One region of the Mesorhizobium sp. M8A.F.Ca.ET.161.01.1.1 genome, then DNA from elsewhere that is predicted to be linked to it. Evidence: riboswitches for the same ligand, from Rfam matches in the RefSeq annotation. Region 1 holds a riboswitch; the other holds the start of a gene.
The links. A riboswitch is a leader RNA that binds a small molecule or an ion and turns the genes downstream of it on or off. The one in region 1 is predicted to bind S-adenosylmethionine.

Region 1 (4,063 bases):
CACGCACTGCGCTTTGCGAGTGCCGCCGCCGCGCTCAAATGCCTGCGCTTCGGCGGCAGGCTGGGCGCGCCGGATCGGGCGGAAACGCTCGCCATGATGGCAGCGACCTGGCCTGAAACAGCTTAGCTCTTTGCCGGATGCTCGACCGCCTGGCGGCCAAAGTCCGGCGCGTCGATATCCTGGCCCGCCTCGATGATCGAGCGGCGCACGGCGCGGGTGCGGGTGAACAGGTCGAAGAGTTTGTCGCCATCGCCCCAGCGGATCGCGCGCTGCAGGAACGCCAGATCTTCCGAGAAGCGCGCCAGCATTTCCAGGATGGCATCCTTGTTGTGCAGGCACACGTCCCGCCACATGGTCGGATCGGAGGCGGCCAGACGCGTGAAATCGCGAAAGCCGGAGGCGGAATATTTGATCACTTCCGTCTTGGTCACCGATTCCAGGTCGTCGGCGGTGCCGACGATGTTGTAGGCGATGATGTGCGGCAGATGCGAGACGATGGCCAGCGTCATGTCGTGATGCTGCGGATCCATCGTGTCGATGTTGGCGCCGCAGCGGCGCCAGAATTCCGACAGCCGTTCCAGCGCCTCCGGATCGGTGCCCGGCACCGGCGTGAAGATGCACCAGCGATTGTCGAACAGGTCGGCAAATCCGGCATCCGGGCCGGATTTTTCGGTACCCGCCAGCGGATGGCCGGGAATGAAATGGACGCCCTCAGGCACATGCGGCTGCATCTGCGCGATGACTGAGGCCTTGGTTGAGCCGACATCGGTGAGGATCGCACCTTTTTTTAGCGCCGGCGCAATCTCCTGCGCCACCGCACCGGATGAGCCCACCGGCACCGAGACGATGACCAGATCGGCATCACGCACAGCTTCCCTGGAATCGGTGGTGTAGGAATCGCCTAGTCCCAGTTCCTCGGCTCGCTTGAGCGTTGCCACACTGCGCGTCGAGATCGCGACATGGCGAGCCAGGCCTTCGCGGCGAATGACGCGGGCCAGCGACGAGCCGATCAGGCCGATGCCGACCAGCGCGATTTTTTCGAACATCGGTGATGCCATGGTGTGTAACTTTTCAGGCGTTCTAGCTTTTCAGGAATGTCTTGAGCGCGGCGACAACGCCGCGATTGGCCTCTTCGGTACCGACGGTCATTCGCAGCGCGTTGGGAAAGCCGTAGCCTGAAACGCGCCGCAGAATATAGCCGCGCGCGCTCAGATAATCATCCGCCGCAGCCGCCGAATGCCTCTGGTCGTCGGGAAAATGAATGAGCAGGAAATTGCCGACGCTGGGCGTCACGCGCAGTCCGAGTCCAGTCATCTCCTCGCTCAGCCAGGCGAGCCAGGTCTCGTTATGCGCCACGCTGCGCTCGACATGGGCGCGGTCGCGGATCGCGGCGATGCCGGCCTCGATCGCGGTCGCATTGACGTTGAAGGGGCCGCGCACGCGGTTGATCGCATCGACAATGTGCATCGGACCATACATCCAGCCGATACGCGCTCCGCCGAGACCGATCTTGGAGAAGGTGCGGGTCATCACCACGTTCTCGGCGCTGCCGGCCAGCTCGATGCCGGCTTCGTAATCGTTGCGGCGGACATATTCGGCATAGGCCGCGTCCAGCACCAGCAGCACGTTTTTCGGCAGTCCGGCATGCAGGCGACGCACCTCCTGGAACGGCACATAGGTGCCGGTCGGATTGTTGGGATTGGCCAGGAACACGATTTTCGTGCGCGGCGTCACAGCCGCCAGCATCGCATCGATGTCGGCGCGCTCGTCGGTCTCCTTGACCACGACCGGGGTGGCGCCGGCCGACTGGATGTAGATCTTGTAGACCATGAAGGCGTGTTCGGTGAACATGGCCTCGTCGCCGGGCGCGAGATAGGTCTGTGCCAACAGGCCAAGGATCTCGTCGGAACCGTTGGAGCAGATGATGTTCTGCGCGTTGAGGCCATGCACCTCGGCGATCGCCTCGCGCAACCGCCTGGCGGTGCCGTCGGGATAGATGTCGAGTTTGCCGGCGACCTCACGCGCGGCCTCGATCGCCTTCGGCGACGGGCCAAGCGGGTTCTCGTTCGACGACAACTTGTAGACCTTGGCGACCCCGGCCGGCGCCGTGCTCTTGCCGGGCACATAGGCGTCTATGTCCATGATGCCCGCGCGGGGGGTTGGACGTGCCTGATCCGGTGTCTGGTTCATGTCTTGCAAAATCCGTCGAAAATGCCTCCATCCGGAAGCCGCTGCGGAAATACAAGCCATGGCCGGCAATGTCGAGAGGCGGCACTAGTGCCAGCCGCCGCCATTGACGGCGAGGCGGGCGGGTTCTAGAAGTGCGGTGACAGTTCCGTGGTGATTTGGCCGGTCGGCTTGCAGCCACGTTAAACAATTCGCTAAAGGGCCGTTTGCGTGACGTAACCGGCTTTGCGAAGGCAATGCCGGTTTTTTATTGTCCGCTACCGGCCCGGACGACCGCATCGGCGCCGCGAAAATCAGCGGAGATTTTCGCAAGAAACGATGCAGCAAGAGAGATTAGGAATGGCCGCTCTGCGCGCAGCAAGGACCAACAACGAGGTCGACAATCCGTCGAGCCTGGTGTTGCGTTTCGGACCCGACAAGCCGCTCAAGCTCGATGCCGGCACGGTGCTGTCGCCGTTCCAGATCGCCTATCAGACCTATGGCGTTCTGAACGATGCCCGTTCCAATGCCATCCTCGTCTGCCATGCACTGACCGGCGACCAGCATGTCGCCAACACCAATCCGGTGACCGGCAAGCCAGGCTGGTGGGAAGTGCTGATCGGCCCCGGCAAGATCATCGACACCAACCGTTTCTTCGTCATCTGTTCCAACGTCATCGGCGGCTGCCTTGGTTCCACCGGGCCGGCTTCGACCAACCCCGCCACGGGAAAGCCCTATGGGCTCGACCTTCCTGTCATCACCATCCGCGACATGGTGCGTGCGCAGCAGATGCTGGTCGACCATTTCGGCATCGAGAAGCTGTTCTGCGTGCTGGGCGGCTCGATGGGCGGCATGCAGGTGCTGCAATGGGCGTCGAGCTATCCCGAGCGGGTGTTCTCGGCACTGCCGATTGCCACCGGCGCGCGCCATTCGTCACAGAACATCGCCTTCCACGAGGTCGGGCGGCAGGCCGTGATGGCCGATCCGGACTGGCATGGCGGCAAATATTTCGAGCACGGCAAGCGCCCGGAAAAGGGGTTGGCGGTGGCGCGCATGGCCGCCCACATCACCTATCTGTCGGAAGCCGCCCTGCACCGCAAATTCGGCCGCAACCTGCAGGACCGCGAAGCGCTGACCTTCGGCTTCGATGCCGATTTCCAAATCGAGAGCTATCTGCGCCACCAGGGCATGACCTTCGTCGACCGCTTCGACGCCAACTCCTACCTCTACATGACACGGTCGATGGATTATTTCGACCTTGCCGCCGACCATGGCGGCCGGCTGGCGGACGCCTTTGCCGGCACGAAGACCCGCTTCTGCCTGGTGTCCTTCACGTCGGATTGGCTGTTCCCGACCGAAGAGAGCCGCTCGATCGTGCACGCGCTCAACGCCGCCGGCGCCTCGGTTTCCTTCGTCGAGATCGAGACCGACCGCGGCCACGACGCCTTCCTGCTCGACGAGCCGGAACTGTTTGCCGCCATCAACGGCTTTATCGGTTCGGCCGCGCGCGCCAGGGGGCTCGGCGCATGACCCCGAAACGTTGCGGACTTTTCGGACCATCGTCATGCGCCACTCAGGAGGCGAAGCCATGAGCGTCAATGGCAGCCAGCGTGTCGACCTTGAGGTCGTCGCCAACCTCATCCCGCCGCAATCGCGCGTGCTTGACGTAGGCTCCGGCGACGGCTCGCTGCTCGAATTGCTGCAGGAAACCAAGCAGGTCGACGGCCGCGGCCTTGAGCTTTCGCAGCGCGGCGTCAACGAATGCGTGGCGCGCGGCCTCTCGGTCATCCAGGGCGATGCCGACAAGGATCTCGAATTCTATCCCGACAAGGGTTTTGACTTCGTCGTCCTGTCGCAGACCCTGCAGGCTACCCGCAACCCGAAGCTGGTGCTCGAC
Region 2 (4,063 bases), on a different contig from region 1:
GGAATGGTTCTACAAGGGCAACGGCACCATGGCGGTCGCGCCTGGCGCGGCGCTGATGTCGCCGGCCTTTGCCAAGGATGCCGGCGAAGAACCCGAGGTCGCCGGGATCTATGTCATCGGCGACGACGGCGCGCCGTTCCGCGTCGGCTTCACGCTGTCGAACGAATTCTCGGACCATGTGACCGAGCGCGTGAACTATCTCTTCCTCGCCCACTCCAAGCTGCGCAATGCCTCGTTCGGGCCGGAAATCCTGATCGGAGACCTGCCTTCGGACATCCGCGGCACGTCGCGCATCCTGCGAGACGGCAAGACATTGTGGGAGAAGCCGTTCCTGTCGGGCGAAACGAACATGTCGCACACCATCGCCAATCTCGAACACCACCACTTCAAATATTCGGCCTTCCGCCAGCCGGGCGACGTGCATGTGCATATGTTCGGCACCGCGACGCTATCCTTCGCCGACGGCATCAACACGGAAGCAGGCGACGTGTTCGAGATCGAGGCAGGGGATTTCGGCCTGCCGCTGCGCAACCCGCTGGAAATCGAAAAGCCGGTGAAGGTGGCGGTGAAGGCGCTGTAAAAGCCACGAGGGCGTCATCCCCCTCTCGTGGGGAGATCGGCAGCTTCGACCTTAGCGCACCGCGCGGAAATGCTTTGAGAGCTTGAGGCCTTGCGCCTGGTAGTTCGAGCCCAGGTCGGTGCCGTAAAGCGCCCGCGGCCGCTTCAGCATGTGCTCGTAGACCAGCCGGCCGACGATCTGGCCATGGTCGAGGATGAACGGGACTTCGTGGCTGCGCACTTCGAGCACCGCCCGGCTGCCGGTGCCGCCGGACGCCGAATGGCCGAACCCCGGATCGAAAAAGCCGGCATAGTGGACACGGAACTCGCCGACCAGCGGATCGAAGGGCGTCATCTCGGCGGCGTAGAGCGGCGGCACATGCACCGCCTCCTGGCTGACGAGGATGTAGAACTCGTCGGGATCGAGCACCAGTTCGCCGGCGCCGCTCTTATGGATCGGCTCCCAGAAATCGAGGACATCCTGGGCGGCACGCTTGTCGACATCGACGAGCCCGGTGTGGTGCTTGCCGCGATAGCCAACCACCCCATCCTTGTCGCCATTGAGATCGATCGACAACGCGATGCCGCCACCGGAAATGTTGGGCGGATCGGTGGCGACCAGCATCTCGGCGTTGTGCAATTCATGCAGCTCAGCCTCCGAGAGCAGTGCATTGCCGGTGCGGAAGCGGATCTGCGACAGGCGCGAACCGGTGCGCGCAATGATCGGGAAGGTGCGCGGGCTGACTTCGAGATAGAGCGGACCGTGATAGCCGGCGGCGATCTTGTCGAACTCGTGGCCGCGATCGGTCATGACGCGGGTGAAGATGTCTAGGCGCCCGGTCGAGCTCTTCGGATTGGCCGACGCCGAAATATCAGCCGGCAGGGCCAGACTTTCGAGCAGCGGCACAATATAGACGCAGCCGGTTTCGAGAACCGCGCCTTCGGTCAGATTAATCTCGTGGAGTTGCAGCCGATCGAGCTTTTCCGAGACCTTGTGGTTGGGGCCGGGCAGGAACGAGGCGCGCACCCGCCAGGCCTTTTTCCCCAATCTGAGATCAAGGCTCGCCGGCTGGATCTGATCGGCATCGAGCGCGCGCGGCGACTTCAGCGCGCCGGACTTGAACAGCGCCGAAATGTCCTGATCGGGAAGAATGCCTGTCTGCCGCAAAGTCTGGCTCCGCCCAAGACTGGTCTCTTTTGGTGCAGGTTCTTGCCGCAAAACCACTGGGCACTTTTGCGGAACCTGCCTTGGTACAAACCTCTTAATGAAGCCGGCAATTGACGCAAGCGTGGCGCGGGTCTAAAGGGTCGTTATCCCGTGGTGATTTGGCCGGTCGGCTTGCAGCCACGTTAAACAAGTCGCTAAAGGACCGTCGGGCCGCAAGGCCGTATGGACCGGTTGCGACTTTCGCGGCCGGTTTTTTTGTGTCTGGAACAAAGCGATGAGCACCAAGAAGCGCAACTGGAAACCTCAGACGGCACTCGTGCATGGCGGAACCTTGCGTTCCCAATTCGGCGAAACCGCCGAGGCGATGTACCTGACCCAGGGCTATGTCTATAAAACCGCCCAGGCGGCGGAAGCCCGCTTCAAGGGCGAAGAGCCTGGCTTCATCTATTCGCGTTACGCCAACCCGACCGTCGACATGTTCGAAAAGCGCATGTGCGCTCTCGAAGGCGCCGAGGACGCGCGCGCCACGGCGTCGGGCATGGCGGCGGTGACCGCGGCCCTTCTGTGCAGCGTCAAGGCCGGCGATCATATCATTGCGGCGCGCGCGCTGTTCGGCTCCTGTCGCTGGGTGGTCGAGACGCTGGCGCCGCGCTATGGCATCGAGGCGACCTTGGTCGACGGCACCGATATCGCCAATTGGGAAAAGGCGGTCAGGCCGAACACCAAGCTGTTCTTCCTGGAAAGCCCGACCAATCCGACGCTGGAAGTCGTCGACATATCAGCCGTCGCCTCGCTTGCCAATTCGATCGGCGCGCGGCTTGTCGTCGACAATGTCTTCGCCACGCCGCTGCAGCAGAAGCCGTTGCAGCTTGGTGCGCACATCGTCGTCTACTCGGCCACCAAGCATATTGACGGCCAGGGCCGTTGCCTCGGCGGCGTCATCCTGTCGGACAAGAAGTGGATCGACGAAAACCTGCACGACTATTTCCGCCACACCGGCCCCAGCCTGTCGCCGTTCAATGCCTGGACCTTGCTGAAGGGGCTCGAGACGCTGCCGCTGCGCGTGCGCCAGCAGACGGAAAGCGCCGGCAGGATCGCCGACTTCCTGGCCGAGCAGCCGCAGATCGCCCGCGTCATCTATCCCGGCCGCGCCGACCATCCGCAGGCCGCCATCGTCAAGAAGCAGATGTCGGGCGGCTCGACGCTGATCTGCCTCGACGTCAAGGGCGGCAAGCCGGCGGCCTTCGCGCTGCAGAACGCCCTCGACATCGTGCTGATCTCGAACAATCTCGGCGATGCCAAGAGCCTGATCACCCATCCGGCGACGACGACGCACAAGAACCTGAGCGACGAGGCCCGCGCCGAACTCGGCATCGGGCCAGGGACGCTCAGGCTGTCGGTCGGCCTGGAGGACGCCGACGACCTGCTGGAAGACATCGCGCAGGCGCTGAAGGCCGCCAAATAGGCTGTTTGGGAGCGTCGGTCGCGGCGATCAGGCGCGCGACGGCGTCTCCTCCAGTTCGGCCGCCTTGGTGCGGATGGTCATTGCGTTGCCGCGCCAGTCGACGGCGCCGCCGAGCCAGCCGCGCGCCCAGAGGGTTGGGAGCATCACGTCCCGCGCCATCATGGCCGCGACCATGCGCGGCGACAGGTACCAGCCCTTGGACAAGGCCAGTGCGCACTCCGGAAGGTAGAAGGCCGCCAACACGGCAATCGCGGTTGCCCAGAGGCTGATGCCGGCGCTCGCCGCAGCAACCAGGGCAAGCGCGAGAGGCACCGCCGCGCCGGTCAGGATTTCGGGCGCGAAGAACAGCGGGAAGGTGACGCGGCGCAGGCGCGCCCAGCGGGCCTGACGCGACCAGATCTCGCCAAGCGTGCGCTGGCCGAGCGGCTGCTCGAAGGGCGCGGCAACGAGATTGACGCGCAAGCCGAGGCCGTTCACCAGCTTGGTGGCGGCAGCGTCCTCGGCGATCTCGGCGGCCAGCGCCCGAATGCCGCCATTGGCATTCAGCATCGGCTTGTTCCACAGCATGCTCTTGCCCTGGGCAAAGCCGAGGCCGAGCGCCTCGCCGGCATACTGCCAGCGGGCCTGCAATGTGTTAAGGAAGGCGCATTCGACATCAGCCCAGAAACCCTCGGGCCGCGAGCCGATCGGCGTCGAGCAGACAAGGCCGGTGTCGGGCCGCCATGCCGCCATCATGTGCTCGACATAGTCCCTCGGCATCAGGACGTTGGAATCGGCAAGGATGACCCAGTTGTGGCGTGCCGCTTCCCAACCCTTGACGCAATTGTTGAGCTTTGGATTGGCGCTGACGCGGTCGTCACCGATCAGCAGCC

Region 2: another riboswitch for S-adenosylmethionine. It lies ahead of EN804_RS20025 (O-succinylhomoserine sulfhydrylase); the one in region 1 lies ahead of EN804_RS15760 (homoserine O-acetyltransferase).

Annotation. Positions count from the first base shown of each region.
Region 1 covers NZ_SRTD01000005.1:317,952-322,014, reverse strand. Annotated here, with positions in the region: gene EN804_RS15775 (sugar kinase) at 1-126, shown strand, start outside; gene EN804_RS15770 (prephenate/arogenate dehydrogenase family protein) at 123-1,058, opposite strand; gene hisC (histidinol-phosphate transaminase) at 1,081-2,190, opposite strand; SAM riboswitch at 2,328-2,405, shown strand; gene EN804_RS15760 (homoserine O-acetyltransferase) at 2,527-3,696, shown strand; gene metW (methionine biosynthesis protein MetW) at 3,755-4,063, shown strand, end outside.
Region 2 covers NZ_SRTD01000008.1:33,107-37,169, forward strand. Annotated here, with positions in the region: gene araD1 (AraD1 family protein) at 1-580, shown strand, start outside; gene EN804_RS20020 (2'-deoxycytidine 5'-triphosphate deaminase) at 632-1,726, opposite strand; SAM riboswitch at 1,867-1,944, shown strand; gene EN804_RS20025 (O-succinylhomoserine sulfhydrylase) at 2,001-3,191, shown strand; gene EN804_RS20030 (ceramide glucosyltransferase) at 3,219-4,063, opposite strand, start outside.